2 regions of the Mesorhizobium sp. RCAM 05099 genome follow, and region 1 is predicted to be linked to the other one. Evidence: predicted binding sites of a transcription regulator. Region 1 holds the regulator's gene; the other holds the start of a gene.
The links. Region 1 encodes LexA, which represses DNA repair genes until DNA is damaged. Its sites were predicted from a motif close to TGTTCNNNNTGTGTTCNG; they were not measured.

Region 2: the regulator LexA is predicted to act here: its motif matches at 3,537-3,554, upstream of AC56QQ_RS01085 (DNA recombination protein RmuC).

Annotation. Positions count from the first base shown of each region.
Region 1 is NZ_CM185035.1:3,695,695-3,701,135, forward strand. It holds gene AC56QQ_RS18095 (ComEC/Rec2 family competence protein) at 1-1,281, shown strand, start outside; gene lexA (transcriptional repressor LexA) at 1,275-2,015, opposite strand; gene AC56QQ_RS18105 (GntR family transcriptional regulator) at 2,397-3,131, opposite strand; gene kynU (kynureninase) at 3,293-4,540, shown strand; gene kynA (tryptophan 2,3-dioxygenase) at 4,545-5,381, opposite strand; gene AC56QQ_RS18120 (AMP-binding protein) at 5,378-5,441, opposite strand, start outside.
Region 2 is NZ_CM185035.1:230,781-236,221, forward strand. It holds gene AC56QQ_RS01060 (PEP/pyruvate-binding domain-containing protein) at 1-373, shown strand, start outside; partial or broken gene truA (tRNA pseudouridine(38-40) synthase TruA) at 615-1,375, opposite strand; gene AC56QQ_RS01070 (GNAT family N-acetyltransferase) at 1,507-2,016, opposite strand; gene fmt (methionyl-tRNA formyltransferase) at 2,013-2,948, opposite strand; gene def (peptide deformylase) at 2,953-3,483, opposite strand; gene AC56QQ_RS01085 (DNA recombination protein RmuC) at 3,587-4,855, shown strand; gene AC56QQ_RS01090 (GFA family protein) at 4,862-5,266, opposite strand; gene AC56QQ_RS01095 (cation diffusion facilitator family transporter) at 5,332-5,441, opposite strand, start outside.

The DNA.
Region 1 (5,441 bases):
TCGGCGGTAGAGAATGCCCGCGAAGCCATTGCAGACCATATCAGGGGCAGCGTCGGTGGCGCCGAAGGTGAAATCGCCGCTGCGCTGATCGTCGGCGTGCGCGCCGGCATTCCCGATGAAATCAACGAAGCGATGCGGCGGACCGGCATCTATCACATCATTTCCATTTCCGGACTGCACATGGCGCTGGTCGGTGCCTATGCCGGCTGGTCGGATCATCGTGCGGGAAAGACGAGACCGCCGCCGCCAAAGCGGTCATTGCCCAGTTTCCTGACGCGAAAATTCCTGCTGGCGATGGGTGGCCTTGCCATGACCTCCATCATCGCCGGCAGCGCGACGGCGCTCTTCGCCATCTGGCATTTCCAGCGCGTTTCGCCGCTCAGCCCGTTCGCCAATCTGGCCGTCATGCCGATCGTCTCGCTGGTTGTGATGCCTTTCGCCGTTCTCAGCGCGCTGGCGATGCCGTTCGGCGTCGATGGTCCCTTCCTCTATGTGATGGGCAAAGGCCTGACCGCGATGATCGTCTTGTCGGCGTGGATCTCGGAACGCTCACCGATCGATGCCGTCGGGCTGATTTCACAGCAATCCGTGCTGCTGGTGGCGATCGCCCTAGTCATTGCGACGATGGCGACGACATGGCTGCGGCTCCTGGCACTGCCATTCGCGCTTGCCGGCCTGTTGACCGTTTCGGATACGCGCGCGCCGGATGTGCTGATCTCGGAGGACGCGAGGCTGGTGGCGCTGCCGATCGGCGGCGGCGAACTCGCGGTCAGCCGGGCGCGTCCGAACGAATTCACCGTCGACAACTGGAAACGCGCACTGGCATCCGAAACCGTCGTCGTGCCGGAGGTGTTCGACAAGGGAGACGGACAATTCGACATCGCGGATTCCGCCGAACTGCCGCTGGGAGCGCCTTTCTACTGCACCGCCGGCGTATGTCTCGCAAGGCACCCGTCTGGCGCTATCATTGCGCAAGTCGAGGATCGCAAGGACGCGTGGAAGGCCTGCGGCTTCGCGGAACTGATCGTCATCAATGACGCGACAGCTTATGATCCCTGTCACAATCCGCTGGTTCTGGTCATCACCAAGCGGCAACTCGCCCGCAAAGGCAGTGCGGCCGTCTTCTTCGATCGTCGATCGGCAATCATGCCAGCAACGGTCAGCTTCGCTGTGAACAGGCCATATCGACCTTGGCACACCCAGCGCAAATTCTCACGCGAGGCGAGGGGCCTGCCGCCCTATCGCAACCCTGAAAAGGCGGTCACCAGCACTGATCAGTAGCGCCTGATCAGCCCAACGAGCTTGCCTTGCACCTTGACCCTGTCCGGTCCGAAAATGCGTGTTTCGTAGGCCGGATTGGCGGCTTCGAGGGCAATCGAGGCACCCTTGCGGCGAAACCGCTTCAGCGTCGCCTCCTCGTCGTCCACCAGTGCCACGATGATCTCGCCCGGACTTGCGGTATCGGCATTGCGGATGATGACCGTATCGCCATCGAAGATGCCGGCCTCGATCATCGAGTCGCCCTTGACCTCCAGGGCATAGTGTTCGCCACCCATGATCATGTCCGGCGGCACCGAGATCGAATGCGTCTGATGCTGGATGGCGTCGATCGGCACGCCGGCGGCGATGCGACCCATCACCGGGATCGACACCGCGGAGACCACGTCGTCGTCATTGCCGGCCGAGGGCATGCGTGAAGACGCCGGCTTGATCTGCCGGCCAAGGCCGCCGCCTTGACCGAGGCTGCCCTGGATGACGCTTGGAGAGAATTTGCGCGCCGCGTTGAGGCCGGGCGCGATCGAATCGGGCAGCCGCAGCACTTCCAGGGCGCGCGCCCGGTTCGGCAGCCGGCGAATGAAGCCACGTTCCTCGAGCGCCGTGATCAGTCGATGAATTCCGGATTTTGAAGCGAGATCGAGCGCTTCCTTCATTTCGTCGAAGGAGGGCGGAATGCCGCTTTCCTTGAGCCGTTCATGGATGAACATCAGCAGTTCATGTTGCTTGCGCGTCAGCATGGCGGCCCCCGAGGCATTGAACGAAGGTTTGAACCAGAATCGAAAAACAAACCCAGAACAAACACTATCTGTTCCAGTTGTGTTCCGCAACCGTTTAAAGTTTAGTGAATTTGTTAAGACGGCTGAAATTATTTGGCGCTTGGCAGCGGGCCGTGATCCCCGGCCGGCCGCCGCCACAGTGCACTTGCACACGTTGAAATTGTTATGGTTAACGGCCTGTGGACCAGCGTGTGCCGAGGCTTGGCCTCAGTCGCCCAGAGACGTCGGGAAGCTGCTTTTTCACTTTCACCAGTCGTTCGCCCGCCGTGAACGAAACGAAGCCAAAACGCCAACTTTTGCCCAAGAAATTCCTATATCGGCTTTTGCCTCAGTTCGTCTACCTCATTGCCTGTTTGGGCTGCCGTCACCGGCATGGACATAGACATGCAGCGTATAGCCGATGTGCACCGTCATCAGCGCTTTCGCGCGTTCGATGTCACGATCCAGCGCTGCTTCCATGAGCGCAGTGTGATGTTCGATCGCGACAGCCCGTCGCAACGCCTCCATGGCCTCCTCATAGCCATGCAACTGGCCGGTGGCCGCCCGCAACGTTGGCGCAAGGCCCAGGAAGCGGTGATGGCGACGCAACTGATCCGCGATGGTGGACTGGAAGTTGAGCAGCCAGGGGGATGTTGCCGCGCTGAGCAGCGCCGCGTGGAAGGCCTCGTGCTTTTCATCCCATCCGTCGACCACTTCATCTGAAGGGTCATCAACCGCGGTCTTGCAGCGCGACAGCCGGTAGTGGGCCGTGACGACGGCATCTTCCCATTCATGGCCGCCCTTCTCGATCGATTCCTGGAGCAGAGGCAGCTCAATCACCAACCGGGCGCGTGACAGATCTTCGAGTTCGGCGCGCGAGACCGGAGCGACGGCGAAGCCGCGATTGCTGATGGAAGTCACCAGGCGCTCCGCCTCCAGTCGCGACAGCGCTTCGCGCAACGGTGTCCAGCCGATGCCATAGCTATTGCGCAGCGTGCTGAGCTTGAGCGGCGCGCCGGGTCTCAGGCGGGTCGTGAGGATATCGCGGCGCAGCAGCCTGTAGGCCGCTTCAGTCTTCGAGTGTCCATCATCCAACATCGTTGCCATCCGCGCACAGCGCATCAATTATATATGAAAATCTTCTGTGGTGTAAATTATATATAATGTTTGACACAATCCGGCAGACTGCGCATGATCGGCCGGCCGATTTCACCTGTCGTGTTCATCTGGGCGCGCGTGTGCGCGGAGGACAATCGATCATGAATGCAATTCCCGATCTCGCAACAATCGAGGCATTGGATGCCGCGGATCCGCTGCGCTCCATGCGCAATCGCTTCGTCTTGCCGGAAGGGGTGATCTATCTCGACGGCAATTCGCTGGGTGCCGCTTCACCGGCCGTCTTCAACGAGATCCAGAAGGCCGCGACACAAGAATGGGCGCAGGACCTCATCCGTGCCTGGAACACCGCCGGCTGGTTCGACATGCCGGTCGCGCTCGGCGACCAGCTCGGACGCCTGATTGGCGCCGCGGCTGGCCAGACGGTGGTCTGCGATACGACCTCGATCAACATCTACAAGGTGCTTCACGCGGCGCTTGGCATGCGGCCAGACCGGTCGGTCATCGTCGCCGAGGGCGACAGCTTTCCAACGGACCTCTATATGGCCGAAGGCGTGGCATCGACGCGACCGGGCACTGTGCTGCGGCTCGAGGGCGTCGATGCGCCAACCATCGAAGAGCTGATCGATGAGCGCGTCGCCGTCATCCTGGTCAACCACGTCAACTACAAATCCGGCCAGTTGCGCGACATGGCGGCGCTGACGCGCAAGGCCCATCAAGCCGGCGCGCTGATCGTCTGGGACCTTTGCCACACGGCGGGTGCCTTGCCGGTCGAGCTCGACGGCGCCAATGCCGATTTCGCTGTCGGCTGCACTTACAAGTACCTCAATGGCGGCCCGGGCTCGCCGGCCTTCATCTATGCCGCAAAGCGCCACCATGGCGATGTCCGCCAGCCGCTCAGCGGCTGGTGGGGCCATGCGCGGCCTTTCGCCTTCGAACAGGGCTATGCGGCTGGCGTCGGCATCCGCCGGTTCCTGTGCGGCACGCAGCCGGTATTGTCGATGCGGGCGCTCAAGGGCGCGCTGGACCTCTGGGACGAGGTCGACATGGCGGCGGTGCGCAAGAAAAGCATTGCGTTGACCGAGCTGTTCATCCAGCTCGTCGAAGCCAGATGCGGCGCCTACGGCCTCGAACTCGAAAGTCCGCGCAATGGCAATGAGCGGGGCAGCCAGGTGTCGTTCGTTCATCCGCATGGCTACCAGGTGATGCGGGCGTTGATCGAGCGTGGCGTGATCGGCGATTTCCGCGCGCCGTCGACCATCCGCTTCGGCTTCACGCCGCTCTATGTGGGCTACAAGGATGTCTGGCAGGCGGTCGAGGTGCTGGAAGATATCCTGCGCACCGGCGCTTGGCAGGATGCTCGCTTCGCGGTCAAAACGGCCGTTACTTGAGAAGTCAGAGCCGGGTGCGAACCGTCCAGAGCTCCGGAAACAGGACGACCTCCAGCATCTTCTTCAGATAGGACGCGCCCGACGTGCCGCCGGTGCCGCGCTTCATGCCGATGATGCGCTCGACTGTCGTGACGTGGTTGAAGCGCCAGCGGCGGAAATAATCCTCGAAGTCGACCAGTTTTTCGGCCAGCTCATAGAACATCCAGTAGCGCTGCGGGTCGCGGTAGACGGTCTGCCAGGCCACCAGAACCTCTTCATTCTCGGTGCGTGTCTCACGCCAGTCCGTGCGCCTGGCGTCGGCGCCGATGTCGAATCCATTGCGCGCCAAGAGCAGCAGCGCTTCGTCGTAGAGCGATGGCTCGGCCAGGATAGCCTCCAGCTTCCGGCTGAGGTCCGGCCGGTGCTTGTGCGGACCGAGCATGGCCGGGTTGCGGTTGCCGGCCGTGAATTCGATGGCGCGATTTTGCCAGGACTGGAAGCCAGAGGACTGGCCGAGCGCGTCACGGAACTCGGTGTATTCGCTGGGCGTCATCGTCCTCAGCACGTCCCAGGCGTTGTTCAACTGCTCGAAAATACGGGCGACGCGCGACAGCATTTTGAAGCTCGGCTCGAGACGGTCCGCACGGATGGAGCGGATCGCGGCACCGAGCTCGTGAAGCGCGAGCTTCATCCATAATTCCGAGGTCTGGTGCTGGATGATGAACAGCATCTCGTCATGCGCGGACGACAACGGCGTCTGCGCGTCGAGCACCTTCTCCAGGTGCAGATAGTCGCTGTAGGACATGCGTTCCGTGAACGACATCTGTGCGCCTTCGGACGCCGGATCGTATGGCTCGCTCAATTGATTTTCTCCGTGCGCAGCCGGAAGCGCTGGATCTTGCCGGTCAGGGTCTTGGGCAAG
Region 2 (5,441 bases), 3.5 Mb from region 1:
CAACGAGGCACAGGTCGCGGCGCTCGAGACGGAAGGAAAACCGGCGATCCTCGCGCGGCAGAACGCCGAGACCGATGACATTGCACTGCTCGAGCGCGTGCAGGGCCTGCTCACCCGGCACGGAGCGCGTACGTCCCATGCGGCCGTGGTGGCGCGGCAGCTTGGCAAGGTCTGCCTCGTCGGCTGCGAGGCAATGCGTATCGACGAATCGAGGGACCGAATCGGTTTCGGCGACACATGGCTCGATCCCGGAGCGGTGATCACCCTTGACGGCAACAGCGGCACGATTTTCGCGGGCGCATCGCGCACCGCCGAGCAGGTGCCGGCGGAATTGCTGCAGCGGCTCGACCGACTGCACGCGACGAAGGGATGAAATGCCTGGCGCTGGACCAATCGGCCTGTGTCTCGCCTGATTTGGTCGCTCGCGACATTCTCGTCCCCGGCAGGCCATCGGACGAGATTGCCGTGCCAGACGCATCAGCAGTCGCGCCGGCCGCGATTGGGGCCTCGGAGGCCCATGGTGTTGGCACAGGAAGTGGAACGCTCGCGTTGACGCCCGAAGCGGCCGACGTGGTGATCGGGTCGGACCTGGTGCTCACCGATTCCGCCGTCGCTCAGCTTTGGTCGGTCTCCGGATAGTCGACGCCGACGAGAAACAGCCCATCGGGCGGCGCCACCGGCCGCAGGCGGCGCGGTCGCGCGCCTCGAGCGCCGCTTGGAGGTTGGCAACGGTCCAGCCGCCGTCGCCGACGCGTTTCAGCGAGCCGACCATCGAGCGTACCTGGTTGTGCAGGAAGGACCGCGCCGAGGCTCTTACCTCGATCATGTCGCCCGTCCGGCTGACATCGAGCCGTTCCAGCGTCCGAACCGGACTGTTGGCCTGGCACTGCGTCGAGCGGAAGGTGGTGAAGTCATGCCGGCCGAGCAGAACTTTCGCCGCTTCGTGCATGGCGACGGCGTCGAGCCGCTTCGGCACCCACCACACCTTGCCCTTTTCCAGCGCCGAGGGCGCACGGCGGTTGAGGATGCGGTAGAGGTAGTGGCGGCCGGTGGCCGAGAAGCGCGCGTCGAAATCGTCCGGGACAGCCATCGCCTTCAGGATGGCAACATGTGCGCCGGCAGCCTGAAGATGAGCGTTCACGGCGTCGCGCACCTTGTCATCAGGCCATGCCTTGGCGAGGTCGACATGCGCCACCTGGGCCGTCGCATGCACGCCGGCATCGGTGCGGCCGGCGGCGCGCAACCTGACCTCTTCGCCGCAGAATTTCTCGATGGCCTGCTCGATCGCCTGCTGTACCGAAGGCTGATCCGCCTGGTGCTGCCAGCCGGCAAACAGGCTGCCATCATATTCGATGTCGAGGCGAAAACGCGGCATGCTAGAGCATGATGCCGAAAAGTGTGAAGCGGTCTTCGGACGACATCATGCTCTATCCCTTTGAGTTAGAGGCGGGTTCAGATTTCAAGTCGATTCGACCTGAAATCATCCGGCTCCAGGGCTGTTGTCGCTTATGCGGCGAGTGCCGAGCCGAAGGCCGAGGCGTAGACCAGCCTACCGGCTTCCGGCGCGTCGCCCCAGGCCAGCGCCTGCAGCGCCTCGCCCTGGTACTCGCTCTCGAAGTTTTCGGCGCGTGCGTGGCTGTAGCCGAAGCGGCTGTAATAGACCGGGTCACCCAGCACCACGGCCAGCGTCTCGCCAGCGTCCCTGAGGCGGATATGCGCCTCACGGATCAGCGCGCCGCCGATACCGCTGCCATGGAACGAAGGCTCCACCGCCAACGGTGCCAGCGCCACGGCCGCAAAGCTTTTGCCGCCATTGCGGACAAACAGTCGGGAAAACAGGATGTGGCCGACAACCTGTCCGTCCTCTTCCGCCACCAGTTCGGTAACGGCGTCGCCGCCGGTCACCAGCGCGTCGACCAGCCCGGCCTCCGCCTGCTGGCCGAAAGCGTGTTCCTCGACGAGGCGGATGGCCTCGCGATCCCGCGGCGTCGCCGCGCGTATCGACATCATGCTCATGAGAATTTCATTCCTTTTTCGATCTTGGCCCCGCGCAGGAATTCCGACGCGGCAGCGGGCCTTCCGCCCGCCCGTTGAACTTCGACCAGCCTGATCGCGCCTGCCCCGCAGGCGACCGTCAGCTGGTCATCGAGAATTCCTCCCGACTCGCCCGCGCCTTGCGAAAGCACCGAGCGAAGCAGTTTCAGCCGCTCCGGGCGGCCGCCAATTTCAATCTCGGACCACGCACCGGGAAAGGGCGACAGGCCACGAATGTGATTGTGGACCTCGGTCGCCGAGCGATTCCAGTCCACGCGAGTCTCCGATTTATCGATTTTTTTGGCGTAGGTCACCCCTTCCACCGCTTGGGGGGTAAATGTCAGGGTGTTCATTTCCAGCCGCGCCAGCGCTTCCACCATGAGTGCGGCACCAACGCCCATCAACCGATCATGCAGGTCGCCGGCCGTCATATCGGGTTCGATGGGGCATTTTTCAACCATTCCCACCGGGCCGGTGTCGAGCCCCTCTTCCATGCGCATCACCATCATGCCGGTTTCGCGGTCGCCCGCCATGATGGCGCGCTGGATGGGCGCGGCCCCGCGCCAGCGCGGCAACAGCGATGCATGGCCGTTGATGCAGCCGAGCCGCGGCGCCTCGAGAACCGCCTTCGGCAGCAGCAAACCGTAGGCGACGACCACGGCGACGTCGGCCCGCAGGGCGTGCAAAGCCGCCTGCTCGGCCTCACCCTTGAGCGACAACGGCGTGCGCACCTCGATGCCAAGCCGCTCTGCCTCGCGCTGCACCGGTGACGGCGTCAGCTCCAGCCCGCGCCGCCCGGCGGCGCGTGGCGGTTGCGTATAGACGGCTGATATCTCATGTCCGGCATCGCCGATCGCGCGCAGCGTCGGCACTGAAAACTCCGGCGTGCCCATGAAGATGACGCGGAGGGGCATTCCCCTATCCCACCAGCTTGCCCGGCGCCTTGTCCCCGGCGAGCTTCTTGAATTTCTTCACCACCATGTCGCGTTTCAGCTTCGAGATGTGGTCGATGAACAGCACGCCGTTGAGGTGGTCGATCTCGTGCTGCAGGCAGGTCGCCATCAGCCCCTCGGCTTCGATCTCCTGCAGTTTGCCGTCGCGGTCGAGGTACCTGACCCGCACCGCCGCCGGACGTTCGACCTCGGCGTAGTAGTCCGGGATCGACAGGCAGCCTTCCTCGTAGACGGAGCGCGCGTCGGCGCTCTCCAGGATTTCCGGGTTGATGACGACATGCGGCGCCGGTGTCTCGTCTTCCTTGGCGAGATCGATCACCAGCATGCGCAGCGGTTCACCGATCTGGATCGCCGCGAGCCCGATGCCGGGTGCGTCATACATGGTTTCCAGCATGTCGTCGGCTAATTTGCGCAGGGGCGCGTCGACGTGCTCCACCGGCTTGGAAACCTGGCGCAGGATGGGGTCGGGAAGGATGATGAGCGGCTTGATAGGCATGGCGTTCCACGTAAGACGTCCAGCGAAAAGCGTCAACCGGGGCGCCTGGTTGGTGTTCACGTTTTGATCTGTGCCGACATGCCGAATCATCTATGCTGTCCACATGAATGACCTGACATCCATCCTTTCGGAGCCCGTCGCCCGGCTTGGCGCCTCCACGATCACGCTCGGCCATGCGCTGGCTTTCACCATGTTGCTGTTTCTCGGCCTGTTCGTGGCGCTCGTCATCGCGCTGTGGCGGTCGGCCAAGGCGCGCGCCGTGGCGGCCGCGGAAGCCGCCGACCATGCGCGCGATGCAGAGGCGCGGATGGCCGGCATTCTGCAGTCTCAATCCGAGATGCAGGGCCGCATGGGTGCCATCGCCGAGGTGTTCGGGGCACGGCAGGCGGAACTGACGCAGTCGATCGGCCAGCGCCTCGACGCCATGACCGGCCGCCTCGGCCAGACCATGACCGAGCAGACCAAATCCACGCATGAGAGCCTGGCCAAATTGCAGGAGCGGCTGGCGATCATCGACGTCGCGCAAGGCAACATCCAGTCGCTCGCCGGCCAGGTCGTGCAGTTGCAGGCGATCCTCTCCAACAAGCAGACGCGCGGCGCCTTCGGCCAGTCGCGCATGGAGGCGATTGTCGCCGACGGCCTGCCGCATGGCGCCTACGAATTCCAGGCGACCCTGTCCAACGGCAGCAGGCCCGATTGCCTGGTGAAGATGCCGAACGGCGCGCCCTCGCTTGCCATCGATGCCAAATTCCCGCTGGAGGCCTGGAATGCCATCCGCGCCGCCGATGGCGTCGAGTTGCAGAAGGCCGCCTCGCAGGCTTTCCGCCGCGACATCGAGGTCCATGTCCGCGATATATCGGAAAAATACCTGATCCAGGGCGAGACGCAGGACACCGCCTTCATGTTCGTGCCGTCGGAATCGGTGTTTGCCGAGATCCACGAGAATTTCGAGGCGATCGTCCACAAGGCGCACCGCGCCCGCATCGTCATCGTCTCGCCGTCACTGCTGATGCTGTCGATCCAGGTCATCCAGGCGATCCTCAAGGACGCCCGCATGCGCGAGCAGGCGCACCTGATTCAGGGCGAAGTCATCCGGCTGATGGAGGATGTCGCGCGCGTCGACGAGCGGGTGCGCAAATTGCAGGTCCATTTCGGCCAGTCGGCCAAGGACATCGACGACATCCTCGTCTCGACATCGAAGGTGACCAAGCGCGGCCAGAAGATCGAGGCGCTGGAGTTCGGCGCGCAGCCTGCGGAAGACGGCACTGGCGGGGCCTCGTCGGCACCGGTTGCGAAAGTCGAAGGCGGCGCGCGCGTCGCCGATTCGAAGACCGGACAGCTCAGGCTGAGGGTTGTCGAAGGCGACGACTGAGCCGCGCTACTGCTCCTCGACGATGGTCATGCCGTGAAATTCCGGCAGCCAATGCAGCGCCGAGCGGTGCCATTTCTGCTGTGTAGGGATCAAATCCTCGCGTTGCCGCGCGGTTCCCACTCGAATTCCATAGACCTTTGGACCATCTCCGACCGACGTGGCGTGAAGGTGCGAACCGCAGTCGGCGCAAAAGGCTTGGGCGCGCTTGGCGCCGCTCGCCCCGGTCTTGGTATAGATCTTCGGCGTACCCTTGGTGATCCGGTAATGATCCTCGGGCGCCGGAACCGTCACGCGAAAAGCCGTGCCGGTCAGTTGCTGGCAATCCGTGCAGTGGCAGATCGAGGTCTTTTCCGGGTCGACCTCCGCCTCGTAAGCAATGGCGCCGCAATGGCATCCGCCGTCGATCTTCATCGCCGCTCCTCCAAAATCCACCCTTGGATCATAGCGGGCCAAGGCTGCGAGGCAACGGCACTGCGCTAGTCCAGAGCCGGATCGGATGCGGATACGAGCAGTTTGCGCCGCTGCTCCCAGGTGCCAGTGGTCTGCGGCTTGACGAACAGCCGCATGATCTCAGGCATCTCTGTCT